DNA from 2 places in the Paenibacillus sp. SN-8-1 genome. Region 2 is predicted to be linked to the other one. Evidence: riboswitches for the same ligand, from Rfam matches in the RefSeq annotation. Region 2 holds a riboswitch; the other holds the start of a gene.
The links. A riboswitch is a leader RNA that binds a small molecule or an ion and turns the genes downstream of it on or off. The one in region 2 is predicted to bind cyclic di-AMP.

Region 1: it holds a riboswitch for cyclic di-AMP, as region 2 does, so the genes downstream of both, ACRRNK_RS11885 (CAP domain-containing protein) here and ACRRNK_RS00130 (G5 domain-containing protein) in region 2, are expected to answer to the same signal.

The regions. Positions count from the first base shown of each region.
Region 1 is NZ_CP194782.1:2,484,067-2,499,138, forward strand. Features, by position in the region: gene ACRRNK_RS11855 (TetR/AcrR family transcriptional regulator) at 33-629, opposite strand; gene ACRRNK_RS11860 (MFS transporter) at 699-1,901, opposite strand; gene ACRRNK_RS11865 (hypothetical protein) at 2,155-2,919, shown strand; gene ACRRNK_RS11870 (GRP family sugar transporter) at 3,073-3,930, shown strand; gene ACRRNK_RS11875 (glucose-1-dehydrogenase) at 3,948-4,733, shown strand; gene ACRRNK_RS11880 (DMT family transporter) at 4,827-5,729, opposite strand; cyclic di-AMP (ydaO/yuaA leader) riboswitch at 5,949-6,080, shown strand; gene ACRRNK_RS11885 (CAP domain-containing protein) at 6,087-6,788, shown strand; gene ACRRNK_RS11890 (hypothetical protein) at 6,869-7,156, opposite strand; gene aspA (aspartate ammonia-lyase) at 7,427-8,863, opposite strand; gene ACRRNK_RS11900 (GGDEF domain-containing protein) at 9,097-9,732, shown strand; gene ACRRNK_RS11905 (S-layer homology domain-containing protein) at 9,817-11,874, shown strand; gene ACRRNK_RS11910 (CBO0543 family protein) at 11,934-12,500, opposite strand; gene ACRRNK_RS11915 (hypothetical protein) at 12,634-13,449, shown strand; gene ACRRNK_RS11920 (hypothetical protein) at 13,421-13,891, shown strand; gene ACRRNK_RS11925 (GerAB/ArcD/ProY family transporter) at 14,032-15,072, opposite strand, start outside.
Region 2 is NZ_CP194782.1:18,179-33,250, forward strand. Features, by position in the region: gene ACRRNK_RS00065 (sigma factor G inhibitor Gin) at 1-91, shown strand, start outside; gene ACRRNK_RS00070 (aminotransferase class I/II-fold pyridoxal phosphate-dependent enzyme) at 235-1,908, shown strand; gene tmk (dTMP kinase) at 1,898-2,545, shown strand; gene ACRRNK_RS00080 (cyclic-di-AMP receptor) at 2,655-2,984, shown strand; gene ACRRNK_RS00085 (YaaR family protein) at 3,044-3,487, shown strand; gene holB (DNA polymerase III subunit delta') at 3,520-4,500, shown strand; gene ACRRNK_RS00095 (PSP1 domain-containing protein) at 4,650-5,450, shown strand; gene ACRRNK_RS00100 (initiation-control protein YabA) at 5,528-5,854, shown strand; gene ACRRNK_RS00105 (tRNA1(Val) (adenine(37)-N6)-methyltransferase) at 5,919-6,674, shown strand; gene rsmI (16S rRNA (cytidine(1402)-2'-O)-methyltransferase) at 6,671-7,558, shown strand; gene ACRRNK_RS00115 (AbrB/MazE/SpoVT family DNA-binding domain-containing protein) at 7,698-7,952, opposite strand; gene ACRRNK_RS00120 (HD domain-containing protein) at 8,260-9,543, shown strand; gene ACRRNK_RS00125 (TatD family hydrolase) at 9,570-10,337, shown strand; cyclic di-AMP (ydaO/yuaA leader) riboswitch at 10,615-10,817, shown strand; gene ACRRNK_RS00130 (G5 domain-containing protein) at 11,078-12,223, shown strand; gene rnmV (ribonuclease M5) at 12,540-13,085, shown strand; gene rsmA (16S rRNA (adenine(1518)-N(6)/adenine(1519)-N(6))-dimethyltransferase RsmA) at 13,091-13,975, shown strand; gene yabG (sporulation peptidase YabG) at 14,015-14,935, shown strand.

The DNA of each region.
Region 1 (15,072 bases), 2.1 Mb from region 2:
CTACGCAGATGATCTCATGAACACTGCTATATTCACTTATACTCCTCGGTGCCATGAAGGAAAATATCAACGGCTTGCTTGTAAAGTACAAGTGCCTCCTGCATCTCCAGCTTTTTGGACATATGGTTAAGACCGATAAATAAGCTTTCAAAAATGACAGCCAGCCCATTCATTTGTGCGGATGACAAGTTATTGCTATCTACCAACTCTTGAATCAGACGTTTATTGAATTCGATATGTGAATTCATCAGCTTGCTGATGCGGTCCTCAATATCGTTCTCCATCTCATTATTGTTGAAGAACTCCTGAGCTGCCTTGGTAAGTGGATGGTTCAAATCCTCGATAACCATATGTTCCGCGAAACCATACATCTTCTCTTTGATCGTCTTGAACTGGGACTCCTTCGACCGCCATTTCTGGTCCCAATCCCGTTCCCATTCATCGATAAGATAGAGAAATAATCCCTCTTTACTCTTGAAGTGATAATATATATTCCCCTTGCTGCTCCCCGTCTCGGCCACGATGTCCTCAATCGATGTCCTGGCATAACCTTTTTGCACAAACAGGGTACGTGCGGAGTCAGCCACCTTTTTCTTGGTCTGCTCACTTTGCAGCTGCTTTTTGTTCAATGACTTCATCTCCGATTAATTGTAATGAATTCATATTGATTTAATCATAAATGTACCGGAAACAAAATATTAAAATTCTGAAATCTTGACTTTCAGTTTTGCTCTCTGGCCAAGTGACAATACAAAACATACTGCTAGGACAACAGCTGCTGAGATATAGGGCCAGTTGATATCTAGATCAAACAACAACCCCGCGATAACAGGTCCAATGATATTGCCAAGGCTGGTGTAAGCTGAATTTAGCCCGGCCACAAATCCCTGCTGCTCTTCAGCAAGCTTCGACATCTGTGTACTGATGGCAGGACGCAGAATATCAATTGATAGGAATACGATAAAGGTAACCACCACAATCATCCAGTACGTATTCACCCAGAGGGTTAGCAGTACAAACAAGCTGCATACGAGAAGGCATATGGAGATAACCTTCTTCTCTCCAAACCGATTTAAAATCCACCCAAATACGGTAGCCTGTACCACCGCTCCAGATATGGAACCAAACGTAATAATAAATGCGATATCGTTAGGTGTGAAGCTGAACTTCTTATCTACGAATAGGCCAAATACCGTCTCATAATTTGCCAGACCGAAGGACATAACGAACACAATGATTAAGCTTAAGAAATAAGGCTCCCTGTAAGAATGCAGCAGCTGAGAGACCAGACTCTGCTTCGGTGTATTAATTAATCTTTGATCCTTTCGCTGCTTCGCCTGGAAAGATTCAGGCAGAACAATGATCGTAATGATAGCTGCTAATCCTCCTGCCAACGCGGCTGCATAGAATGGAATTCTAACGCCATAACTGGCAATAAACCCTCCGATTCCCGGACCGATGATGAATCCAGTAGTTATAGCTGCATTAATGAATCCCATACCCTTTGCTCTTTCCTCGTTGCTGGTCATGTCCGCCGTATAAGCCATAACAGCAGGCATGATGAAAGCCGCACCGATCCCTCCGAGCATTCTTGATGTGAATAACAACACTGGTGAGCTCACTGCACCAAATAAAAGCTCTGACATTGCAAAAATAACCATCCCGGATACAATCATTTTCTTCCTGCCGAAGGAATCAGACCATTTGCCTGCTAGAGGTGAGAATAGCAGTTGTGTAAGTGAGAAAGCAGCCACGAGCAGTCCAACTATACTGCCGCTTATATGCAGGTCTCTCATATAAGTTGGCATAATGGGAATAACAAGCCCTATCCCCGTGAAGACAAGGAATATGTTGAGCATTAAGAGCAGCAAGGCACCTCGGTTTTTAGTAAATAAATTCATTCGAACAGATCCTCCAACTTCTTCAAAATCTAAGATAAAGAACAAAAATAATACTGACTGAACGTTCGGTTTGTATTATACCATGTAACGAAAAATGTATACATGTTCGCTCAGAACATTTTTCTATTTACTAGTTTTAAAGCCAACTAATTTTTCTACGTTTACAATATATTCACAATTAAATGTTTTTTACTGGAAAATTTAGTGATATATTTACAATGAAACATATAAAAATATTAGGAGATGGTAGAAAATGTTAAGAAGAATGAGGATGTATCTGTCTGGTTTGGCTTTTTTTGCGATTTTTGCGCTAACGTTTGCACCATCAGCTTTTGCAAGTGACCAGCCGGTTCAATTGATTTCGGCTAACATCTATACTTATAAGTATGGATATGTGGCATTTAGTGGCAGCGTTGAAGTAAGCAACCTCAGCTATCAAAAAAACGTAACCATTCATTATAATCCCGGAGACGGCCACTGGTATGATACGAGTGCCTCCTATCAAGGCCCCACAGACTCCTCGCATGAAAAGTGGAATTTCGAGGTTTCCACGAGCAGCGTGAACAACACGAACCCTCAGCTCGCAAATGCACAATACATTCAATTCGCAATCAAGTATGAAGTTGGCGGTCAAACCTATTGGGATAACAATAACGGGCAGAACTATTCCGTCAGCCGTAATAATATGAGCTCGACCATTCTTGGCAAACCAAATGTCCTCCGCGCTTCCGATTATTTATATCAGAACACCTTTTCAGGGGATGTATTCGTCAAGAACCTAGACTACACCAAGACGGTTAAAATCGTGTATACCACAGATAATTGGAATACAACCAAAGAAGGTTATGCCAGTTACTATCAATCTGTTAACGCCGATGACAGCGTACAAGATTGGCATTTTAGCTTCAACAATATTGACTCCAGTATCTCCCAGATTAAATACGCCATCTCTTACACTGTAAAAGGACAAACCTACTGGGATAACAACTATGGCAATAACTACACGGTAAGCAGATAATCCATAAATGAACTGACCTATAATCGCCCTCCGGCTGCCCTCTTGGCATAACGGAGGGCGATTTCTATGTTCCTTCAAGAACGCGAATAAGTTACGCATTTATGAACCACATTATTCTGTAAGAATGCAGTCAAGGAAGAAGGGATTTTCTCCATGTATTTATTATTGGCGCTTCTTCCGGCTGTTTGCTGGGGCAGCATTGTTTTCTTCAATACTAAATTAGGCGGAGATGCATATAGTCAGGTACTTGGAACAGCCATAGGCGCTTTGATCTTCTCGGTCTTTCTATATGTGATCAGTGTCCCGCCATTGTCCCCGCTGATTTGGATTGTGGGCACCATCTCAGGGCTATTCTGGTCTGTTGGTCAGAGCAATCAGCTCAGGGCCGTTCAATATATGGGCGTCTCCCGCACTGTACCTCTATCTACGGGAATGCAGCTTGTCGCAACAACTCTTGTGGGTGTAATCGTATTTCGTGAATGGACGAATCTGGTAACGATTCTACTCGGCACAGCTGCCATTCTCTGCATCATTTTGGGTGCGTTCTTCACGGTTATAGGTGATAAGGATTCTCCCACAAAGGGTACAAAGTCAAAGATGAACCGCGGGACTGTCATTCTTCTTATATCCACCTTCGGATACCTTATCTATGTCAGTCTCCTGCGCTATTTCAATATCAACGGCTGGGCCGCAGTTCTTCCCCAAGGAATAGGGATAACTGCTGGAACTTTACTGTTAACCTTCAAGCATGATCCGTTTAATAAATATATGACAAGGAATATCCTCACAGGTATATGGTGGGGAATTGGCAATTTGGGGCTGCTTTTGTCTCTCCCCCATATCGGTCAAGCCACCAGCTTCTCTCTCTCCCAGACCGGGATTATTATCTCTACCCTAGGCGGAATATTTTTTCTGGGTGAGAAGAAATCCGGGCGGCAGATGGTCTTTGTTATTTTAGGCTGCTGCTTGATCATTGTCGGCGGCGTTATGATGGGATTCACCAAAAGATAACTTTAGGAGATGCTTACATGTATAAAGACCTTGAAGGAAAGACGGTAATTATTACAGGTGCTTCAAGCGGAATCGGCAAGGCCATGGCACTGCGTTTCGGGCAGGAGAAAGCCAATGTGATCGTTAATTACCGTTCTCCGGGCGAAGAACTGGATCAATTGATCCAGGACATTCAAAAAAACGGCGGAAAGACGCTGGCCGTACAAGGTGACGTGACGAAAGAGGAAGATGTGAAGAAGCTCATAAGTTCGGCCGATGAATCATTCGGAGCTGTCCACGTCTTCATTAATAACGCAGGTGTGGAGAACGAGGTTCATTCCGAGGATTTATCATTGGAGGACTGGAACAAGGTTATTAATGTGAATTTAACCGGTGCTTTTCTCGGCAGCCGGGAAGCCATCCATTATATGCTGGAAAAGAAAATCAAAGGCTCCGTGATCAACATGTCCAGTGTACATGAGAAGATTCCTTGGCCTCATTTCGTACATTATGCAGCCAGCAAGGGCGGGATCAAAATGTTAACCGAGACACTTGCTCTTGAATTTGCACCCCAGGGTATTCGGGTGAACAGTATAGGCCCCGGAGCTATTAATACTCCAATCAATGCCAAGAAATTTGCCGATCCAAAGGTCAAAGAGGACGTCATTTCCATGATTCCGATTGGATATATTGGAGAGCCTGAGGAGATTGCCGCCGTTGCCGCCTGGCTTGCCTCTTCCGAAGCCAGCTACGTAACCGGAATTACACTTTTTGCGGATGGCGGGATGACCAAGTATCCAAGCTTCCAGGGCGGGCGAGGCTAAGAGAGCCCAGTTATAAATAAGAGGATGCCCTTTTTAGTCTATACATGAACTTAAGTGGCATCCTCTTTTTAATTGCACAACCCTTCCATTATTCTACTTGGCCCCCGTCCTGTTCCTTATCGGCTGCCTTCCACTTCGGCTTGCAATGAACACACCGCCAAGTATGAGAATCAGACCTGCTACCAGGCTCCATCCGATGGGCTCATGCAGCAGGGTATAGCCCCATATCATGGCTGTCGCCGGCACCAGATAGGTGACCGAGGTCGCAAACTCAGGGCTTCCTTTAAGCACCATGTAATTGAACAATATATAAGCCACACCCGACCCCAGAACACCTAATCCCAGGACCCCGAACAGGTTGGCCGGAACGGCAATCTTAGTCAAGTTCACACCTTCAATCGTAGCAGCAAGAATACCGCTTCCGATCATCGCTCCAAGCAAGGTTCCGAACGTTAATTGATACATATTGAGTCCCCCTAACAGCTTTTTGGATAATTGGGAACCTACAGCATAACAAAGTGTAGCGGCAATCATCGAGCCGAATCCGAGCATGTCTACCTGGAGAAAAGAACCGGGGCGAATTCCGAGCAGTACAATCAACCCCAAGAGAGCAACCCCCATTCCAAGCCACTGAATACGCCGGAATTTCGAGCCGAAGAACAGCAGCCCCACCACCATGGTACAAATAGGTGTTGTTGCATTCAGCACGGAGGCCATGCTGCTGGCTAACCTCGTTTCACTGAAACCAATTAGCGTCCATGGTAATGCCATGTTAATCATAGCTACGACTACGGTGGGAACCCACCTTATCTGCCGCACGGCAAATGGAATGCGCATAATCAGCATGTATCCTGTTATAAACAAAAATCCGAAGGTTGAGCGCATAAATGCATTTCCCCAAGGGCCAAAATCATAAAGCAAATTTTTGATGAAAAAGAACGAACCTCCCCAGATCAAACTCAGGAGGACAAGCGAAACATATAGTGATCGTGCCAATTGATTACCTTCCTTCAATATGTTCACAACTTCTCGTAGAGATGTTCCTATATGTTAACCGATTTTTTTATAAGAATGACAGCAAACCAGCGGAATCTACTATGCCAGATCTTTTGGCATGGAAAGTTTTGACCAATGAACTCTCGGGATAGGCGTGCTACAATTTGTAGCGAACTTGAATCATCTATGGCCAAGGCCATTACGAACACAAAAGATTCAAGTAAATAAAGGCCGAAGCTTATCACAAGCACGGGGGACCCATACACTGGGGTGAAGCCATAACCGTGGCGGGGTGATTACTCTTTGACCCTAATCCGACAGCTAACCTCGCAGGCTAATAAAAGGAGAAATGCTCAAATGAGATTCAAAAAAAGTCTAATTACCGGCGCGCTTGCGCTTAGCATGGTCGTAGGTACGGGAGCAGCATCCGCTGCCGACAATACCACAACAGTGAATTACAAGGTCTGGACTTACAGCACGAATCAAAGTTTTACGACTCAAGGTTTTTCTTGGGATAGTTTTCTACAGCAGTTTAGAAATCTAAATAACCAAGGGACTACAAAAGTTCAAACAGGAACTGGAAATCAGACTGGGTCGAATACGAAGACGAACACAACTAACACAACCACTAATCAAGCTCAAACGAACAGTCAGACTAAAACGAATACAACACAGGCAAGCAATTCCCAATCTGCATATGCTGATCAGGTCGTAACACTGGTTAATCAGGAACGCGCCAAAGCGGGTGTAAAACCCCTTGCCGCCGACAAAGCCTTGGCTGCTATGGCCCTCGATAAAGCTAAAGACATGTACTCTAAAGGGTATTTCGACCACACTTCACCTACCTATGGTTCCCCATTTGACATGATGAATTCGTACGGAATTCATTACACTTATGCGGGAGAAAATATCGCCAAGGGTCAGAAGGACCCTGCCGAAGTCATGAAAGCATGGATGAACAGCCCGGGACACAAACAAAACATTTTAAGTCCTAACTATACTAAAATCGGTGTCGCTTATTATAACGGGGAATGGGTTCAGGAATTTATTGCGAACTAATTTTAGTTAGAGAGAGTCACAGCAAAGAGACTATCCTGCCGGATAGTCTCTTGTTCTTTTTTATAGCAGAATCGTTAAATTTATCTGTAATTATAACCTAGACGCTGGGTAAGGTTGGAATGATAACTATGGTCCTTCATAGCACGAATAACCTTTATGGAAATTACAGGGGACTCGGCCGGATTAGTCGGTCTGAACTTCATCTCTATGAAATCTTTGATCTCCATAAGATGCCCTTCTTTCTTAAAAGATTCCAGGTAATCAGATATCACAGGCAGCTTCCCTACCTCACTGAATACCTCAAGCTCTTTCCTTACCTTGTTTATGCGATCCTGAATTTCTACTGTTACATAGTACCGGTCTTTCATGCATACACCCTCCTGTCGATAGCTAGCCGGCGGTAAATAAAAAATAGTATCAGAGTTCCTATAGTTTGCGTCACTGACTCTTATCAGAATCGCCTGTTTTTTGTAGAAAAGACCAATAATTAGTATAAATAATACACCATTCGACATATAATTACAATAATATATTTAAAGTATATAACGTCCTGACCCTCAGTTAACTTAAACAAAAAAGGCCGTTCAGTTCTATCACTGACCAGCCTTTAAATCTAAATATGGCATATCTTTCAAAAGTTAACTTTTCTTCTCATCTCTATAGAATACTTCTGCTCCCGCAATGCCTGGATGCGTCATCTCATAAGGATCCAGAATCAGATTCAGTTCCTCTTCGGTAAGTACATTATATTTCAGACATAGTGCCCTTACGGACGCTCCTGTAAGAATTGCCTCCCTGGCGATTCTGGATACGACCTCATAGCCTAGATGTGGATTCACTGCGGTTATTATGCCTACACTTCTCTCCACATCCTCTTTCATTTTGTCTATATTTGCTTCGATTCCCGATAAGCAATAATCCGTGAATACACGGAACGAATTATTCATCATGCTGATGGACTGTATAAGATTGAACACGAGTACAGGCTCCATCACATTGAGCTCAAGCTGCCCTGCTGATGAAGCCAGGCATATCGTGTGATCATTGCCAATCACCTGGAACGCTACCTGGTTGATAACCTCGGCCATAACCGGGTTAACCTTGCCTGGCATAATCGAAGAGCCCGGCTGCCTTGCAGGCAGAGATATCTCGTTAAAGCCGACACGAGGACCTGAAGCCATAAGTCTCAGATCGTTAGCGATCTTGGACATATTCATCATACATACCTTTAGGGCCGCCGATACCTCAGTATACGCATCCGTATTTTGGGTAGCATCCACAAGATGAACTGCTGTCTCGAGTGGGAAGCCGCTGATCTTCGCCAAATATTCAACTACGAGTTCTATATATTTCGGGTCCGCATTAAGCCCGGTCCCAACAGCTGTTGCGCCCATATTAACTTCATACAGATGCTGTCTTGAGCTCTCAATTCGGAGAATATCTCTCTCCAGCACTCGGTAATAGGCCTCAAATTCCTGTCCCAGACGGATCGGTACAGCATCCTGAAGATGAGTTCTACCCATCTTGATCACATGGTCGAATTCTTTCGACTTGGCAACGAACACCTGATGCATTTCACGCATTGTGACCAGAAGCTGCTCCATCAAAGACAATACTGCAATATGTATAGCTGTTGGAAAAGCGTCATTAGTCGATTGCGCCATATTCACATGAGAGTTCGGACTGAGGAACGAGTAATCGCCTTTCTCCTTCCCAAGCAGCTCGAGAGCCCGGTTCGCGATCACCTCATTCGTGTTCATGTTGAGAGAAGTCCCCGCTCCCCCTTGAATCGGATCAACTATAAATTGGTCATGCCATCTTCCTTCGATGATCTCTTCGGCTGCTTGTACAATGACTTCGCCATGACCCGCATAGAGTCGGCCAATCTTCATGTTGGCCATGGCTGCCGCTTTCTTCACGATCGCCATAGATTTAATTAACTCTTTGTGAACCGTATAGCCGGTAATCGGAAAGTTCTCGACCGCACGCAGCGTCTGAATTCCATAGTAGGCGTCGGCCTCTACTTCTTTGGTACCCAGGAAATCTTTTTCTATACGAAATAATGGTTCTGTCACGTTGCATTCCTCCGGATTTCAAGGTTTTGGAATTACTCGGTTAGGCAGATGTCTGTCTATACGATTTCTTATAACATACTTCCAGTAAGAAAGATACCGCTCCGTCGATGAATAACATTAGCCTTTTTATTAATTGTTCATCCTTGTATATTTCACTAAAACAGAAGAATGCAGTACAATAGATCCAAGACAAAAGACACATTGTACATACATATTAAGGGAGTAACCTCATCATGAAGTATTATGGCAGAATCTATACCGTGCTCATTGTAGTTGGCTTTCAAATTGTTGATTTTCTGAATCGATATTTCAATCATCTCGGCTTCAATTTTGTTGACTTGCTGTCATATATACTCACCATTACTGCCGGATTTCTGATTGGACTCAAATATGACCAAGCTGTCTTCTATTCTCAAAGGGATGAACTAACCACTTTATATAATCGCCGTTTCCTGAGTAAATTCTTCAACAGATTATCTCCATCCGCGCGGATAAAGTATTTCATCCTGGTCATTGATTGTGATAATTTCAAGATGATTAATGATTCCCATGGGCACCACATGGGAGACTTGGTTCTTCAGAGTGCTGGAGCTATTCTTAAATCATCCACCCGCAAGAAGGATATTGTGGCCCGGTGGGGAGGCGATGAGTTTGTCATTATCGGACATTATGAAGGCAAAGACGCCATGAAGAACTTCATGCAGCGCCTTAATGAGCAATTTCAAGCCCTATCCTCCACCTTTGGGTTCCCGGTGTCCATCTCGCTTGGTTATTCCCTGTATCCTAATCATAGTGAGGAGCTTCAGGAGCTGCTGAGGTTGGCTGACCGAAATATGTACGTATCCAAAGAAGGGAAGAAAAGCGGCTAACGAATAACAAAATCTACCCTTTCTTCCTTCTATCTTGTATAATATTTTGGAAAACAATAAAATAATCTCAGGAAGGTTGATTGAATGAAGAAGATTATATATTCAGCAGCCGCTGCACTTTTACTTACGTTATCCGTACCCACCACACAAGCAGCAGCGAAAACTTCAGCGGACTTCTCAGATCTCAAGGATCTGGACGCGGCAACCAAAGCAAAATTTGACGCTATGATTAGTAGCGGCATATTTGACGGAGTTCAGGAAGGAAAATTTGATCTTAAAGAAGAGATGAACAGAGCTCAATTTGCGAAAGTCGCGGCTCTAATTTTGAAATTGGAGGTCAATTCAGATCTCAAAACCTCCAGCTTTAAAGACGTAAAGGCTGATGATCCCGCTAATGGATATGCGCTTCCTTATATCGAAGCCCTTAAGCGAAGCGGTATTACACAAGGCGATGGAAGTTCCAATGTCTACAATCCTGCGGGCAATGTGACCAAAGAAGAACTGGCAACCTTTCTTGTAAGGTCGCTTAACCTCCCTATCTCTGCCAGTAATCCTCGCGCTGATATGGGTAGAGTCAGTGAGTGGGCTACCCAATATGTTGCAATGGCTCTTAAGTATAAGATACTAGAAACTGAACAAAATAATCCCAGCTGGCAGACAAGCGCCAGTAGAAAAGATCTTGTGCTAGGCAGTTATGAGACCAAGACACAGCTAGATCCCTTGAAAGTGGTTAATGCCTCTGTGACAGAACAGCATGAGCTAACCCTGTTGTTCAGTGCTTCGCTGCAGGAGACCCAAGTGGACCTGTCCAAGATTCTTGTAAGCGGACAGCCTTTAGACAAGAAGAAAGCACATTTCAAGCTGTCTGAAGACGGAAAGACATTAACGATTATTTTCGATGAACCACTTAGCCCAGCACTACTGAATCAGCCCACAATCTCCATTAATGGACTAGAATCTATTACCGGGAAGCAATTAAAGACCGATACTCCTGTTCCAATTGAAAAAGCAAATCTGCTTCCTTCCTCACCGCCTGTAACACCACCAAGCAGCTATACACCTCCAAGTAGTAACGGCGGTGGATATGTCCCGCCCGCTGATACAACAGCGCCACAGCTGATCTCTGCCACACGGCAAGGGAGAGAAAGCTCTGTTGTACTAACCTTCTCAGAAGCGCTGAATGAGACATCCGCAGGCAATAGCAAGTCCTATAAGCTTGAAGTCAAAGGCGATTCTGCTTCTACTTTTGAAGAATTACCCGATGGCACTGTGATTCAGGTGTCTGCAGACAAGAAGAAGGTCACGATTACTTTTCCTGATTCTTTTACGATTAACGATTCCACATATACCGTACCAGGCTACTTCACTGGCACTGTAGGGATACAGGTATCTGGACTCCAAGACTTAGCCGGGAATCCAATGACAAAGATCAATAAACCGGTGGAAGTTCTGAATCCAGGTCTGATCGGTTCGGTGAGCTTCGTGAAACCGGATAACACAAATGACAATTACAATAAAACCAAGTCTGTAATAATTGGACCCTCTAATCCGAATGATTCCTTACTTCATAAGTATAAATATGTAGTTGCACCATCCCCTACACCGGTAATTGTTGGCCTCCCTTATAATTCGGGAATCAATGGGGACCTTTGGGAAGGTTCCAACTCACTAGATTCGGGAACCCCGATATCCATCGAGGGTAACAATCGAACCATTACGGTCATTGATTATTATGTTGATGAACAAAATGAACAGGTTAACAATATGGTCTATGGATATCGGAGTTTTGTTATTTCCGAGGACCAAGTCTTGCGTGAATCGCATTCGCTATCACAGCCAATTAATTTTACGGAAGTCACAGAAGGTTCATGGAAAGCAAATTTCGGGTCCCTGCTTAATGAACATCAATACTATTATCAAGCAGGTCAAACCCCTGTTCAAGTTAACTTGGGGCAGGAATATCTTGAGCACAGTCAAAGCTGGATAAGCTTGCCCAATGATTGGACGATCCAAGCAATGACAAATTCATATGTAACCGTTGTTGAGGTAGTACCGGAAGAAGAGGGAACTTCTCATAAAATCATTGCCTATCAATCCTTCAAGCTTACTTCTGAAGGTCAGCCGGAATCGACAACCGACTAACAGCTCCAGCCCACCAGCATATGTCTGGTGGGCTGTTCTAGTAATTAAAAATTACTGGATTAGGTTTCTTTAACACGCTTCTTGGCCATATTTTGAATGAATTCCAAGACTCCTTTTACAGCCATAGCTTTGATTACATATAGAGGCACTGAATAGATGTAGCGCCATGTATACATTTTATAAATCTTGATCCAGACAAAGAATGGTTCTGCAATAAATGCAGCCCCCAGACCAAAGATAAGATTAGCCCAAAAGAATGACTTCCAGCTGCGGAAGTACTGAAAAATCAACATGTGACAAACAGGGAGAACCGAATAATCAATCGGACTCAGTCTAGCAAGAAAACGGAATAACTGATAGGAATATGCCCAGAAATGCAGCTCTCCCCCGAGATCATCTAATATAACAATAATGATGGAGATACTAGCGCCATACAGCATGATCTCCTTAGCTCTAGACTTATCCAGCAGCTTCCACCAGATAAACCAGGGAACTATAAGCAAGCATAATAGAAACCACCACTGTAGCGAGAATAGATCATGGTGGATGTAATACTGTGTTCTCATTTCGGAAAGCTTGCGGTCCACTTCAGCAATCTCCTGAAAAGACGGATATTCCCGATTCACGTTGCCATCACCTCAATGAGTCAAGCATTACCCATCCCCCGTTAAAATATTCAGATCTGTATTTTGCGTTTATCTTTAGAACGAATGACCATACTGATGATGTAACTACAAATTTACTGAGGTATATCATCCTATGGGAACTAAAAATGATTTAAGATCAAAACGCCGGATTTCACCTTTTATCAGCAACTTAGGAATTATTCCGCTTCAAATAAGAAAGCCCCTCGTTGTGGCTATGTGGTCCGTAGCTGCACCTGGTATGGGGCATTTTCTACTTAATAAATATTTGAAAGGCATCTCCCTTGTGTTGTGGGAGCTATTTATCAACCAAATAACCAATCTGAACACCGCTATTGTGTATTCCTTCAGTGGAGATATCGAAGCAGCAAAATCTGTTCTTAATGAGAAGTATGTCCTTCTCTATATTCCTGTCTATTTATTTGCCATATGGGATAGTTATCGATCCACTATAATGGATAACAAAGTAACCCTGCTGTCTCAACGTGAAGTTCTGACCTTCGATTCATCGTATAACATCAACGCTTTCGGTTCGAGTTATTTAGTTAGAAAAAAACCTTGGCATGCGATTTGCTGGTCTCTTACGGTTCCTAGCCTAGGGCAGCTCTATACCAACAGGTTCATGCTTGGTATTTTCACCTTGATAATCACCATTTTTATCGTCGTCAACTCGAATTTAATAGAAGCGATCCACTACATCATTATCGGCGACACTTTACAATCGAAAACTGTTTTAGTACCACAATGGTTTTTATACTTTCCCTCTGTCTACTTTTTTGCGATATATGATTCCTATACATACACCATACAAACTAACAAACTGTATATTCTAGAACAAAGAAATTACCTGATTACAAACTATCAACCGCTAACATTTGCTATCAACAAAGGAGAATACATACATGCAGGTTCAGATCTTAGCGACTTATGAGCATTCTCAGTTCATCGAACTAGTCATTGACAAGCTTCAAGAGGAAGACATACATGATATTTTTGCCATTCCGTTACAAAGTCGAACCCAGGAGAAAAACTTGCAAGAGCTAATGCATGGTTCAGGTGAAGGGACAGTATTAGACCTAGGAATGATTCTTGCGTTCATGGGAGGAACCACAGGGGCAGCTAGAGGATATATCATGGAATGGGGACCCGTGTATTGCGGGTTAATTGGCGCATTCGCTGGCTTCGCTCTGGGATTCATTATTCAAATATTAATAACCAAATTTAAGCGAAAGAGATTCAAACGACATACTAACAAAATGTCTGAAGTTATACTGATTCTGAAGTGTCCCAGTCAAAAAATGATGCATGTGGAACAAATTCTGTGGGAATATCACGCATTAGGTGTAGCAAAAACGAAGATTTCAGCAAATTAGCGAGGAAATTACCCCTGCTTACTTTTTCCGTTTGACCCACGTGATTACAGAGCACATAAGTGCAGCCACAAGGAATGTAAGCTGAAGTTTCCAAGGTGAAATAATGATATTATGGGATTCCCAGGGAAAAAATTCTTGTATCATACTGCTGTTCCTCTTCTCCATTTTTTTATTAAGACGCCCACAAATGCGGCTCCAGGAAGCACTACAAATAGAGGAACCCATAATTGAGAAGGGAGAACATTTTTTGCAACTTGGAGATGTTCTGTAAAACTAACTACCATAGATAATGACATTAAGAATGCAACTAGCGTAACGATCACGATAACTCCTCCTTGCTTTTTAACTACAGCCAATTGACGTATACATATCGTAGCGGCGAATAAGTGCAAGGACATCTTAATAAATGCGGTCACCATTAAATACATAACACCCAGCGCATCCAGATTCTCCAGGAAATTAGATAAACTAGATAGTTTTAGCAGGGCGAACGCTGGATACATCATTCGTTGAAATACCCCTTCACCCATACCTGCCACCGCAATAAAATCCATAATTGTTATGCAAATACCAGCCAGCATCGTTCCGCCAAGTGTTGATCCAAGCAGCTTGTCCTTCTTAGATACATAAGCCCAAAACAGTGCAAATTCAATACTCTCACCATAAGTCTGCATCAATCCAAGCGGCCATACAGCATCCCACACTCTCCCCCAGCCTTCACCCACAATGGGCACCGAGTTCGTTATATCCAGGCTGCCTGAACCCCACAGTAAAATAATTTCCAAAATCAGAAATACCAGAATAACAGGAGGAAGAAAACCCGCCAGTCTAGAGACAACCTCAATTCCGCTGAACAATCCATAGAGAACTACCAGCAAAAAAGTAACGGCAATGACCCAATCGGGTGTACCGTGAAGTATAGTTACCGGAAAGAGGAAGCGAATGTCGCTTATAATCCGGGCAGCATTATAGACAAATAGAAGCGGATAGAGCCAGGAAAGCGGAGTCCCAAGCCATTTCCCGAATACGTACGGGAACCATTCCACCAGCATTAATCCGCCGGTCATCCTATATATGAGCAGGTAGAAGAGAACCACCAATGCGCCCAAACAGGTACAAATTATAGAGACCAGCCAAGCATCCCGCCCAGCTTCTGCTGCGAATCCGAAAATAATGGTTGT
Region 2 (15,072 bases):
GTCGGAAATGGTTCATACAGATGTTAAGGATGATAAATACCACTTTTTCATTCACCGAATGAAGCAGATCTGGTTACAAAATAATGCTTAGGCTTTGACGAAAGGATCCACTTAGGTAGAAGGGGGTCCTTTTTTGTTTGGCTTTTTGGGGATAGCAGAGTCATGAAATATATAGGACACAGGGCTATTATACGCTAAAATATAGATAAACTGCAGGGAAGGATTCCATATCATATGTCTAAACAGAACGACAATATAAATGCTCCTTTAGCAGAGGCACTTGTGAGATATGCTGAGAGGAAGGATGCTTCTTTTCATGTTCCCGGGCATAAGAATGGGCGTGTGTTTCAGAGGCAGGCTGAGGAATATAAGCCTTTTCGTGAAATAGCGAGTATAGATGCTACAGAGATTTCCGGGTTGGATGATCTTCATCATCCGGAGGGGGCAATAGCTGAGGCTCAGGAAAAGGCAGCCCGCTTCTTCGGAGCCGAAGCGACTTATTTCCTGGTTGCCGGAAGTACTGCCGGCAACCTAGCCTTGATTCTCTCGGTGTGTACATCACCGGGAGATGTGCTGCTTGTTCAGCGCAATGTGCACAAATCCGTGATTCACGGACTTATGCTGGCTGGCGCGAACGCGGTGTTCTTAGGGCCGCAGGCTGATGCCGCCAGCGGCCTGACGACCATCCCGTCTGTAGAGACGGTGCGTGAGGCCCTCCGCCGGTATCCCGGCGCCAAGGGGCTGTTAGTAACGCATCCGAATTACTACGGGATGGGGGGCAGCCTTGCTCCGCTTGCCGAGCTGTGCCACAGCAGCGGAATTCCGCTGCTTGTTGATGAGGCACACGGTGCCCACTTCGGGCTGCATCCTGCGCTGCCAAGAAGCGCGCTCAGCGACGGTGCGGATGGCGTCGTACAATCGACGCACAAGATGCTGTCGGGGCTGACCATGAGCGCCATGCTGCACGTGCAGGGGAGCCTGATTGACCGCCAGCTGCTCCGTCAGCGGCTGACTATGATCCAAAGCTCAAGCCCTTCCTATCCTATCATGGCGTCCCTCGATCTTAGCCGGGGCCATCTGGAGGCAGAAGGGCCCTCCATTTTTGAAGAAGGTCTTAGGTACGCCGTCAAGCTCCGTAAGGAGATTCAGAAATTAAAGCGATTCGGTATAGTTGATATAACACCAGTTGCAGACTGTATAGATCCCGGCGAAATAAATGGAGCTCTGAATGGATACACCTTTCAGGATCCTTTTAAAGTGGTGATCTATGATAAATATGGCTGGTTAAGCGGGTATCAGCTGCAGGAACGTCTGGAACAGGCGGGCTGCATTCCTGAAATGAGTGATCCCCAGTACGTAGTCTTGGCACTTAGCCTAGGGACAAGCTTTGAGGATGTAGAGAGGCTATTATCGGTTCTCGTTAATCTTGATGAAGAGAGCCAGGGGGCAGGGATATCATCGGAGGGGCAGGCTCTGAGCAGAGAAAGTTATTCCGAAACTCTAGGTAGACAAGATACCTCCTCCGACTCGGAGACTTCATGGGGGCTTAACCATAGTAAGGCAGAGGGAAATCCGGCGAATAATAATCAAAAATTTTCCACGTGGAACATTCACAGCGATTCGGATATTAGCACCATGGTACCCTTTCGAATGACTCCGGTAAGGGAAGAGGAGATTGAGAGGGTGTCTATTTATCATACAGAAGGACGGGTGGCAGCAGAAATGGTGATCCCTTATCCACCTGGGATTCCCTTGCTACACCCTGGTGAACTGATTACTCCAGAGATATCCCAGCTGCTTACGAAATTGCACCAAGCAGGTGCAAAGTGTCAAGGAACAGCGGATTCAACAATGAGCACCCTACGTGTATATAAAAATCAGAAAGTTGGAGCAGAACATGAACGGTAATTTGGGGAAATTTATTACTTTTGAGGGAGGAGAGGGGTCTGGGAAGACAACAGTCCTAAGCAGGCTTTCAGATATGATGAAGGAACAGGGTTCTTCATTCATGATCACCCGGGAGCCAGGTGGCATCGAAATTGCTGAGAAGATCAGAACCATCATTCTTGATCCAGTGAATACAGCGATGGATGGACGAACCGAGGCACTGCTCTACGCGGCAGCAAGGCGGCAGCATTTAGTTGAGAAGGTTATCCCTGCACTGCAGCAAGGGATACATGTCTTCTGTGACCGTTTTATTGACAGCAGTCTGGCTTATCAAGGACACGCACGTGGGCTAGGCATCCAGCATATTTTATCGGTAAATTCCTTTGCTACGGAAGGGACAATGCCTGATCAAACGTTTTACCTGGATATCGAACCGGAGAAGGGGCTTGCAAGAATAGAAGCCAATCAAGGCCGAGAGGTGAATCGCCTCGATCTTGAAGGATTAGCCTTCCACCACAAGGTAAGAGAGGGATATCACTTGATAGCGGAGTCTTTTCCTGAACGGATTGTCATAATTGATGCAGACAGAGATATAGAAACTGTGGTTAATGATATAAAAGGCCACCTCAGCTTGACTTTAAAGGGTTTTCGCGGGTAATTGTTGAGTGGTATAATATTTTCTAAGAGGAGCTATGCTTTTCTTAAAAAGTGTAGGGAAGCTGCCGGAAGCAGATGCCTACACCACGAATTCAAGGGGGACTGTGAAGATGAAGCTGATTGTTGCAATCATCCAAGACAAGGACAGTAATCGTCTATCGGCCGCGCTAGTGAAATCCAACTTCCGTGCAACCAAGTTGGCCAGTACGGGCGGCTTTCTTCGTGCCGGGAACACGACGTTTATGATCGGGGTAGACGACAATCAGGTAGAGACCGTGCTGGGTGTCATTCGAAGCAGTTGTAAGGTTCGTGAGCAGCTAGTCACTCCGGTTACTCCGATGAGCGGAACTACAGATTCATATCTGCCTCTGCCTGTTGAGGTACAGGTTGGCGGGGCCACCGTGTTCGTTCTTCCAGTTGATCGGTTTGAACATTTCTAATCGGTTAGAGTATAACCAAGGTTAAGCTAATGATTAAATGAGGAATGGCGTGATATAGATTGAAAATTGAACCGGGATACAGACCGCTTACTAGTGGTAGAGGGATTACAGACGGATCGAATAAGCCTGTAGCAGCCAAAAACTTCTCAGATGCGATGCAGCAGCAAGGAGAGCAGGCGTCTCAGCAGGAACTGAACCGCCGGGTGAAGGAAATTCAGCTGCAGGGCGACCGTCTGGCACATTCCATGACGGTTCGGGAACTTAAAGCTTACCGGCTTCTGGTCAAACGCTTTCTGGAGGACACCGTTCGGCGCGGTGTCCGAATGAAGGAAGTGAAGGGCTGGGATCGGCGAGGAAGAGGTAAAAAGTATAACCTGATTGATGAGATTGACTCAGCTCTGCTTAGTATGGCGGATGAGCTGCTTGAAAGTGAGCAGGGTAAGATTGAACTGCTCCAGAAGATTGGTGAAATACGCGGAATGCTGATTAATTTAAGTTTTTAAGTTGACCTTTTGCGTAGAGGAAGAGAGGAACTATGTCTTTTAAGGAAATTGCCGGGCAGGAAGCGGCCAAGAAGCTGCTGCAGAATGGGCTTCGCCAGAACAAGATATCTCATGCTTATTTGTTCAGCGGCCCTGCTGGAAGCGGACAGAAAGAAATGGCTTTATCCTTCGTACAAGCTCTATTCTGTACGGAAGGTGGAGATGATGCCTGCGGGGAATGCCTTGAATGCCGCAAGCTGCTCCATGGCAATCATCCGGATCTGCATCTGATAGAACCTGAAGGGAACTCCATAAAAATTGACCAAATCCGCGATCTGCAGCGGATTTTCTCTTATCGCTCAGAAAGTGGAAATTTGAAGGCTTATATTATTCAAGACGCAGAGAAAATGACCGTACAGGCAGCAAACAGCCTGCTGAAATTCCTGGAGGAGCCCCCTTCTCCAGCGGTTGCAATTCTGCTGTCTGATAATGGACGAGCCTTGCTTCCAACTATTCAATCCAGGTCACAGCTGGTTCCCTTTACGGCCCTTAGCCCGGGACTGATGATGCAGGTTTTGTCGAATGAGGATTATCCGGCTGCTTTAGTTCGTGCAGCGGTTCATTTGGCGGCAGGTCTTGGGGCTTGCCGGGATCTACTGCAGCAGAATTGGTTTGCAGAAATCAGAAATGTAGTGGTACAATTGGGAAAGGAATCGACGAGCAGAGCGGGTTCTACTCTAATTACAGCTCAGCAGGGCGTAATCAAAGCAGGACTCGGTGATCACTTGGATGTCCTATTCGACCTGTTTCATTTGTGGTTTAAAGATATGATTCATGCCAGTTATCAAAAGCACGATAGTATCGTTTTCATAGATGAGTGGGAGTTTATCTCCAATCATGCCAGAACACGAAGCGCCGAAGAATGGATCTCCTATATGGCGCTGGCCGCAGACAGCAAGAAGAAGCTGCGGTATAATATGAACGGCCAGCTATGCCTGGAGCAGTTCCTGATTACTTTGATGGAACAGAAATGAAGCCGGTGCTTTATGGACGGGCTAGTAGGACAAACTTTCTCCCACATATATGGATTGAAGCCTTGGATTCAATTTGTATAGGTTTAGAATTTAGTTACCAGGCGGGTAATTCCGCTGGATTAGCACAAGCTATACGAGGGGGTTAGTTTTTGTACACTGTAGTGGGTGTCCGTTTCAAAAAAGCGGGCAAAATATATTACTTCGATCCACTCGAGCTTACGGTGGAGAAAGAGAATTGTGTCATCGTAGAGACAGCCCGAGGGATTGAATACGGTAAAGTGGTCGTCGGCAAAAAGTTGGTGGACGAGTCGGATGTGGTGCTTCCACTGAAGAAGGTCATCCGGGTTGCAGATGGATCAGATGCCAAGGTTGTTGAGGAGAATAAGCTTGCGGCAAAGAATGCTTTTGCCACATGTTTAAATAAAATTAAAGATCATGATTTAAAAATGAAGCTGGTCGATGTGGAATTTACCTTTGATCGTAATAAGATTATTTTTTATTTTACGGCTGAGGGTAGGGTGGATTTCCGGGAGCTTGTTAAGGATTTAGCAAGTATATTCCGAACAAGAATTGAACTCCGCCAAATTGGTGTCAGAGATGAGGCGAAGATGCTGGGCGGAATCGGACCGTGTGGCCGGGTGCTGTGCTGTTCATCATGGCTTGGTGATTTCGAGCCCGTATCTATTAAGATGGCTAAGGATCAAAGCTTGTCCTTAAATCCTACCAAGATCTCCGGTCTGTGCGGCCGGTTGATGTGCTGCCTTAAGTTTGAACATGATAATTATGAAAGTACAAAAGAAGAGCTGCCTTCCGTAGGTAAATTGGTCATCACTTCCCTGGGTGAAGGGAAAGTGGTAGGAATTAATGCCGGTTCACGGACAGTGCATGTACAGCTTTTCGAAATCGGCAAGGTTAAAGAACTTCCATTGGATGACGTGGTCATCAAGTAAACCATAGAGATGACTCTTGGGGTGGGAACTTGGACAAAAAAGATATTTATACAAACCTGCTTGATTTGGAAACCAAAATGGAAAATTTGCATAGTGAACTTGGAATTCTCAAGCTCGAAGTGAAGAAATTGCTGGAGGAGAACCAGCGTTATTCTCTTGAGAATGAACAGCTGCGCAAAGTATTGAAGCGAGAAGCGGAAGCTAGTGGGTCTGCGTCTGTGATATCTGATTATCCTGCCGACCTCCATCTCCATGAGGACGGGGAGAATATTGATATTGTTGGCGAGGGCTATGATAATCTGGCTCGCCTGTATCATGAAGGCTTCCACATTTGTAATGTGTATTATGGACATCTGCGTACAGAGGGCGACTGCCTTTTCTGCCTGTCTTTTCTTAATAAATAACAAGCCGTAGGAGGTTATTCCTACGGTTTTTTTCAAATTCAAATGAAATGGAAGTAATAGATGAATGCAAACCGTACCAATTTATGATCAAGAGCGGGTAGATGATTTGCTTACTCATAACCTGCACATTATACAAAGTGATGAGGTATTCAGCTTCTCTATGGATGCTGTCCTGCTTGCACGGTTCGCCTCTGTGCCGAAGCATGGCAAGATATTGGATCTCTGCACTGGGAATGGGGTCGTCCCACTTCTGCTAACGACAAGAACAGAAGCGCAGATTGAAGGGATTGAGATTCAGGAAAGGCTGGCAGATATGGCGCAGCGAAGCATCCGGATGAATGGACTGGAGGACCGTATTAAGATTAGACTCGGAGATCTGAGAGATCTGGTGAGCGAGACCGGGCATGGGGCCTATGATGCGATTACGGTGAATCCTCCTTATATGCCGCTTAGAGCAGGGGAAACCAAGCTAAATACACACCAAGCTATCGCGCGCCATGAGATTCACTGCAGCCTGGAAGAGGTTATACAAGCCTCAATGCGACTTCTACGCAATGGGGGGAAAGTTACCATGGTACATAAGCCACAGCGGCTGGGTGAGATCATCTCGCTGCTCAGGCAGTATCGGCTTGAACCCAAGCTAATCCGGTTCGTACACCCACGCAAGCATATGGAGGCTAATATTGTGCTAATTGAAGCGTTAAGAGACGGGAAGCCGGATATGCGTATTCTCCCGCCCCTTATCGTGTACCAAGAGGACGGCCAATATTGCCCGGAGATTATGGATATCTATTACGGATCAAATGAGGGAACTGAATGAATATACACGTACAGAAAAGCTTTCAATTAGATGGGGAGCGGCAGATCGGAAGACTGTTCCTTGTAGCTACACCCATCGGCAATCTGGAGGACATGACCTACCGGGCAGTACGTACGCTGCAAGAGGCTGATATTATCGCTGCTGAGGATACCAGGCAGACTCGCAAGCTGCTATCACACTTTGAAATCTCACCTAAGCGGCTGCTCAGTTATCATGAACACAACAAGGTGGCAAGCGGTCCTGAACTTGTTAGACTTATAATAGAAGGAAATGATCTTGCACTCGTCAGCGATGCTGGTCTTCCCGCTATTTCCGACCCTGGCCATGACCTGGTTAAGCTAGCACTTGAAGAGGGCATTTCCGTCATTCCGGTTCCTGGAGCCAACGCCGCACTTTCCGCGTTGATTATATCCGGGCTTCCAACCGAACGGTTCCAGTTCGCCGGATTTCTGCCCAGAGATAAGAAGGACAGGGAACGTCATCTTAGCTCACTACGAGATTATGAAGGAACCATCCTGCTCTATGAGTCGCCTCACCGGATTATCAAGACATTACAGCATATTCTAGATGTGTGCGGGGACCGGAATATTGCGATGGCCAGGGAGCTGACAAAGAGGTATGAAGAGGTGGCAAGGGGACCGATTAGTGATTGTCTGAGCTGGCTCGAGGAGCATCCGCCTCTTGGGGAGTACTGCATTGCGATTGAGGGTGCCCAGGAAGATGAGGTCCAGGAGCGTAAAGGGTTATGGTGGCAGCCGCTAACTATTGAGGATCATGTCACACACTATGAGCAGGAGGAGGGCCTTGGCAGGAAGGATGCCATGAAGAAGGTGGCGATTGACCGGGGGGTATCCAAAAGGGATATCTACAATGCCTTGCTATAAAGACAAAATTCAGGTTAATAAAAGAGTACACAAAAAAATGACCTTCTTCAGGCGTATACAGGGCCTGGAGAAGGTACCAAGGAGATATGAAAAAGGTTAGAATTAACAGTTTAAGTAAATCTATTATATACTAATTTTCTTAATTTGTCACAGGTGCAGGAATCTCGGAAAGACACTCGTGACATACAATTTTGCCTTTAAAGTAAGTAACATTCTCGGCATTACCACAGAAAATGCAAGCGGGCTCGTATTTCTTAAGCATGATGCGTTCTCCATCTACATAAATTTCGAGCGCATCTTTCTCGCCAATACCCAGAGTACGGCGTAATTCAATAGGAATAACCACCCGTCCCAGCTCGTCTACTTTTCTTACAATACCTGTTGATTTCATCATAACCGATGATTGCCCCTCTCGCTATAATTTAAAAATGTCATAATTCGACACGGTTCTCTGTTTTATGATAATTATAATACCAACGATTGCCAAAACAGTCAACCTATTTAATGCTAACATGCTATTTTTTTCTTATAGCTATAGTCTATAATCCCAAACAGAGCTTTACATCTTCCGGATATATTATTCCGATGCATTATTCGACATTTGGAAATTGGTACATTTGATTATACGACAACATTCGACAAAAATTGTGGTTAATTTCTAAAATATATAAAAAAACATTTTGGATAAGGAGCTAGAGATCATGAACCATCCACTTTCTGAAGAAAAAGTATTCAAAGATCCGGTACATAATTATGTTCATGTACAGGATGACTTGATCTGGTCGCTCATTAATACCCCGGAATTCCAGCGCTTAAGAAGGATCCGGCAGCTGGGGACTTCTTATCTGACCTTTCATGGGGCAGAACACAGCCGGTTCTCCCATTCACTAGGGGTCTATGAAATTACACGTAGAATCATCTCCCAATTTGAGAGGTCATCATATTCAGATTGGCCGCTGGAGGAGAAGCAGGTCGCCTTATGCGCGGCCCTTCTTCACGACCTTGGACATGGCCCCTTCTCCCATTCTATTGAAGAAGCCTTCAATATGAATCACGAGGACTGGACATGCCGGATTGTACTCGGGAATACCGAGGTCAATAAAGTGCTGAGAAGAGAAGGCGATGATTTCCCGAACAAGGTCGCCTCGGTTATACGCAAAGACTACGATAAAGCTATTGTGGTTAATCTGGTGTCAAGCCCGCTTGATGCGGATCGTATGGATTATCTGCTTCGGGATGCCTACTTCACGGGTGTTAACTATGGAACGATAGATATCGACCGAATTTTGAGGATGCTTCGTCCTTTCCAGGGCAGAGTGGTTGTTAAGGAGTCAGGGATGCACGCTGTGGAAGATTACCTGATGTCGAGATATCAAATGTATTGGCAGGTGTACTTCCACCCGGTTACCCGGAGCTCGGAAATTATATTGCGTCAGATCTTTCGCAGAGCGAAGGAGCTTCATCAGGATGGGTTCCGGTTCTCCTTCTTGCCAGATCCTCTGCCGGGCCTCTTTAACCGTGATCTGACTGTGGAAGAATATCTACTGCTTGATGAAGCGTTGGTGCAGACCACATTCGTACAATGGAGAAGAGAAGGCGATCCGCTATTGGCAGATCTATGCTCCCGCTTTATCGACAGGAGACTGTATAAATATACTGAACTGGAAATGCTGGATATGGAAATAATTGATGAAATCCGTCGTGCTTTCCGAGAGTTGGGACTAGATCCTAATTACGACCTCGAAATTGACTTTCCGACTGATCTTCCTTATGATGTGTTCCGCCCTGAGGATGACGCTAGGAAAAAACAAATTTTGCTGCTCGACCGCCAAGACAGGCTGCGTGAAATTTCGGAGGTATCTGACATTGTTCGTTCCATCAGCGGGATTCACCGCGGTAAGTATCATATGTACTATCCGGAAGATAAGCTGCGTGCAGTAGCTCATCTGCTGCCTGTAGAAACAGCTAAATTATTCAATTTGTAGTCATTACTTAAGGAGGTAAATGCACAATGCTATTTGACACACATACCCATTTGGATGCCCCGCAATTTGACGAGGACCGGGAACAGGTCATTGCCCGGGCGGTTGAGCAAGGGGTGACCCGGATGATTAATGTCGGATTCAATCGAGAGACGATTCCTTCCACCATGAAGCTCGCTGAAACTTATGATTTCATATACGCTGCTGTAGGATGGCATCCACAGGATGCGATTACGATGAAAGATGGGGACCTGGAATGGATAGCCGAGCTCTGCGGGCATAAGAAGGTCGTAGCCATCGGAGAGATTGGACTCGATTATTATTGGGATACCTCACCAAAAGATGTCCAGCATGCCGTATTCCGCAAGCAAATTGGACTGGCCCGCAGTCTGAATATGCCAATCGTGATTCACAACCGGGATGCACACGAGGATGTGATTCGAATTCTCAGGGAGGAGAAGGCCAGTGAGGTTGGAGGAGTTATGCACTCATTCTCGGGCAGCTGGGAGACCGCTAGGATGTGCCTGGATTTGGGATTCCATATTTCCTTCGGAGGTCCTATTACCTTCAAGAATGCTAAGCAACCGAAAGAAGTATTAAAGCAGGTTCCGAATGACCGTTTACTGATCGAAACAGATTCCCCTTATTTAACTCCACATCCATTTCGTGGCAAGAGAAATGAGTCGGCGCATGTGCGGCTTGTAGCCGAAATGGCAGCTGAGCTGAAGGGCATTTCTCTGGAGGAATTGGCCGACATTACAACCAAAAATTCACTGGAACGATTTGGAATTAGGTGAAATCGGGAGCAAAAGCGGTGAAATAAAGAGTATTTTGAAAAGATTAATTGTTTTTAATCAATAAAAGGATGATTATTACAAAAAATTAACCAAATATTTAAAAAAACTAGTTGATTCCCGCTTTACAACATGCATACAAACAGGATAGAATCTTTTCAGTAATTGATTTGTTAGTTTTGTAAAGCGGCATGATTTTGCTAGCTATGTGAGTTGAACTAAGTTTTGGTTTGATTTACAAAGCTTAAGTTCATTCACGCGATCAATTACAAGGTTCCAAGAACCAGTCTCGCTGAATCTCCCTCACCGGAGAACGGGGGAACCAATACGGATATTTGAACATGAATATTCCGTATTTGATTTCTTTACGGGTCTTTGGGGTGAATTCAAGGTCATTGCGCCATGAGCGGATGAACTAAGATAGGGCAGCTCTCTACGCCCGAACCCGACAGCTAACCTCGTAAGCGTATGAAGAGAGAGGCATACTCGTGCATCCTACATTCCTTTAGTCAGCCGGAAGCCACGAAAGAGATCCTCTTAAACTCTTTCTCTAGGCTTCTTTTTGTTTTGAATAAAGGTGATAGGATCGTCATACAGTGGTATGACAGGAGGAGACGCCTAACAGGCTGGAGCAGGATGCGAAATGCGGTTAACTTGGCATTTCGTAAAAAACGGTATATAGTCGCGTCAAATTCTATATGAGTCGATCTTAGACGGCGGGGCTATGAAGGAGGACGGAAGAAGTGGGCGTTTTCGGACCTAAAGAAACAACCCATGGTTCACGATCATCCAGCATGTCTTACGCGTTGCGATGGAAGCAAGAGAACAAGCGTCAAATTATAGTTGGAGGAATTATCACCGTCGCATTGCTTGTCAGCGTAATGGCTTGGTTCTACACCCAGGCTGACAAGAACATTTACTTGGTTGCAGATGGCAAAACGCAGTCTGCCGGCACGCCGGAGACGAAGCCAGATCAAGTGCTGGAACAGCAAGAGGCTAACCTGAATTCTGGAGAGAAGGGTTCTCCATCCCTCGGCAGCACTTTTCAAGATGGGAATCAGCTCTTCATCGACCGTGTGGTTCCGGTTAAGGTCACGGCGGATGGCGTGACTAATCAGCACCTTACTACCGCGGATAATGTTCAGGAAGCTATATCCAAGCTGGGCGTATCTGTATCAAGCGAAGACAAAGTGTATCCTTCCTTGAACAGTCCGATTCAATCGGATCTGCATATTCGTATCGTTCGGGTTGATAAGCGTACTCTAAAGAGAACAGAGAGTATTCCTTACACCTTCGTTAAGACTTCGGATCCTTCCTTGGAGAAAGGCAAGACCAAGCTGGTTCAGAAGGGCCACGCCGGTGTCGTGGTTCATGAAATCGAGAAGGTGTATCAAGATGGCCAGTTGGTGTCGAAACGGTTAGTTAATAAGTCCGTGGAGAAGCAGCCATCAACGAAGGTATTGGCTGTAGGCACGAAGCCAAAGACCCAAGTCCTAGCAGCGAGCATTGACCGTTCCAGCCAGGCTGTGAAGATCAGTCAGAATAACAGCGTCAAAAAGGGCGGCGTGCAGTTTAAATATAAAAAGTTGCTGAAGAACGTATCCTTAACTGCCTACTCTGCCGAAGAGGGCGGTATTGGTACCAAGACAGCTTCAGGAGCCCGCGTAAGCGAAGGAAGAACCATTGCGGTAGATACCGATGTGATTCCGATGGGCTGGTGGGTCTATATTGAAGGTGTGGGCTTCCGCAGAGCGGAGGATACCGGCAGCGCGATTAAAGGCAACAAAATCGATGTGTATTATGATAGTTTGAAGGATGCCAATAACTTTGGACGCAAAAAGGGACGTACGGTCTACGTGATTGGTCCCGTCAAACCGGAATTGAACTAATCCATTCTGTACTGACATTTACTTTGAGTGTGGAATAAGGTACCATTACAGATGGTGAATATGTATATGATAAGAAGAGGAGCTATCCTCTTCTTTTTGTTATTCTGGATGGATTGAACGAGAGAAGCGAGTCCTAAAGTACCCATTCTTATGCACTTCGCCTAAGTGTAGAAATGTATAAGACTTAAGAGAAGCTGAATACTTTATATATCGTAATAAGGGCTTTGTTTTTTAAGGAATTTGACGAAATTAACGAGAACAGGCGCCGAAGGGTGCTTTCTTTTATGATAAGCTGCTGTAGAAAGGATGGCGTCCAATGATTAAGGAGGTCATTGTAGTAGAAGGAAGGGACGATACCGTTGCCGTCAAGAGAGCGGTTGAGGCGGACACAATTGAGACTGGAGGGTCCGCAATTGGTCCGGCTGTTATAAGGAAGATCAAGCTGGCACAAGAACGGAGAGGGGTTATTATTTTTACAGACCCTGATCATGCCGGAGAACGGATACGCAAGATTGTGGCTGCGAAGGTGCCTGGATGCAAGCATGCCTTTCTGACGGAGGCGGAAGCTACCCACCGGGGGGATATCGGGGTCGAGAACGCCTCACCTGAGACGATCCGAGAGGCGCTGTCCCGGGTCCGCAGTGAGTATACGGGGGAAGAGACGCTTATCGACTTTAATGACCTCATCGAGGCGGGGCTGATTGTGCATCCTAATGCTGCCGCAAGACGTCACTTCATGGGTGAATTGCTTGGAATAGGATACTGCAATGGGAAGCAGTTCTTTAAGCGCCTGCGTATCTTCCACATCAGCAGGGAGGAATTCGCTGCAGCCCTTCATCAATTAGAGGAAAAAGGAGTATAACACGAATGAGCAGGATGGAAGATATATCAACCCCGAAGCGGACTAAGGAAATTATTCAGCGGCACGGATTCTCATTCAAGAAAAGTCTGGGTCAGAACTTTCTTATAGATCAGAATATCCTGTCCAAGATTGTGGGAGCTGCTGAACTGGATGAAACGAAGGGTGCCCTTGAGATCGGGCCTGGTATAGGTGCATTGACTCAGAAGCTTGCTGAAACCGCAGGCAAGGTCACTGCCGTAGAAATTGATCAGAGGCTGATCCCGATTCTGGAAGAAGTACTTGAGCCCTACTCTCATATCAAAGTCGTTCATGGGGATGTTCTGAAGCTGGACCTGCGGTCATTAATCGAGACGGAATATGCCGGACTAACTGGGGTCAGTGTAGTGGCTAACCTTCCCTACTACGTAACGACACCGATTATTATGAAGCTGCTGGAAGAACATCTGCCGCTTGAGAACATTGTGGTGATGATTCAGAAGGAAGTGGCAGAACGTATGGCCGCGGCACCAGGAGGCAAGGAATACGGAAGCCTAAGTATTGCAGTCCAATATTATTGTGAGCCCGAACTTGTATGTATCGTTCCGCATACCGTCTTTATACCGCAGCCGAATGTGGATTCCGCTGTCATCCGTCTCAAGGTCCGCAAGGAGCCGCCAGTTCAGGTGGATGATGAGGGGTTCTTCTTTGGGGTAGTCCAAGCCTCATTCGCGCAGCGGAGAAAGACGATCTCCAATAATCTCAAAACCCGCTTCTTCGCAAACGAAGGCCGTGAAGAGCTGGAGAGACTGCTTCAGGAAGCGGAGATTGTTCCGTCTAGACGGGCGGAGACCTTGAGTCTTGATGAATTCGCAAAGCTAAGTAATGTGTTGATGCGAGCTGGGCTGAAATAGCTTGTTCCATAGGAACCAAAGATCACATTCGCCCATACGATGAGTCTAGAGGTGATGGACTTGACGAATTTGGGAGACTTGGTTGTACGCAAATCTTACGGAGGAGACGTTACCTTCCGTGTGGAATCCATGACACGCAGCCAAGCAATCATTAAAGGTACTGAATTTCGGTTATTGGCGGATGCCCCGCTTATGGATTTGGTTAAAGTGGATCGTCCCGTTACATCCGAGAAGTCCCAGCGGGCCAGAGTGAAGGCCACGGAATCACTGGAGCGGCTGCAGCAGGACCAAAAGGACCAGGATGAACGGAATCAGGCCGAGCTGATGCATGGGCTGCATTCGCTGAGTGGACCCGCCTATTTTGAAGTGCCAGGGAAGGTGCTTCATTTGGACGGCGACCCCGCTTATTTGAAGAAGAGTCTTGATCTCTATGAAAGGCTGCGTGTTCCTGCAGATGGTTACTATGTCCAGGAGCCAGCGATGGCGGATGCATTGCGGAGCCTGCTGCCAAGGGTGCAGCCGGATATTCTGGTCATTACGGGGCATGATGGAGTGCTTAAGAGCATGATTAACCATGACCTGTACAATTTGAACAGTTATAAAAACTCACGCAGCTTCGTAGAGGCGGTGCAAGTAGCCCGTCAGTATGAGCGCGGATTTGATGCGTTGACGATTGTCGCAGGGGCCTGTCAGTCTCACTTTGAGGCCCTGCTGCAGGCAGGAGCTAATTTTGCAAGCTCACCAGCCCGCATTCTCATTCATGCGCTGGACCCTGTATATGTGGCTGCCAAAGCCTCCTTTACCCCGGTTCGGAGCACAATTCATATTACCGATGTGCTGAATCATACAATCAGCGGTATTCAAGGGGTAGGAGGGATTGAAACCCGAGGTAGCTACCGAATTGGTCTACCCAGGTTTCGGGACCTTTCGACTTTAAAGGTAGTTCCATCAGCTAATTAACATATATTTAGGTTAATCATATTTAGGTCCCGGATTCGGGGCCTATTTTGTTATGGCTTTAGCCGGTTGAGTGCGTGAAACGCGCGAAACAAAAAACCACCCGCTATGCGGGTGGAGGGATCAGCGGTTTGACCACT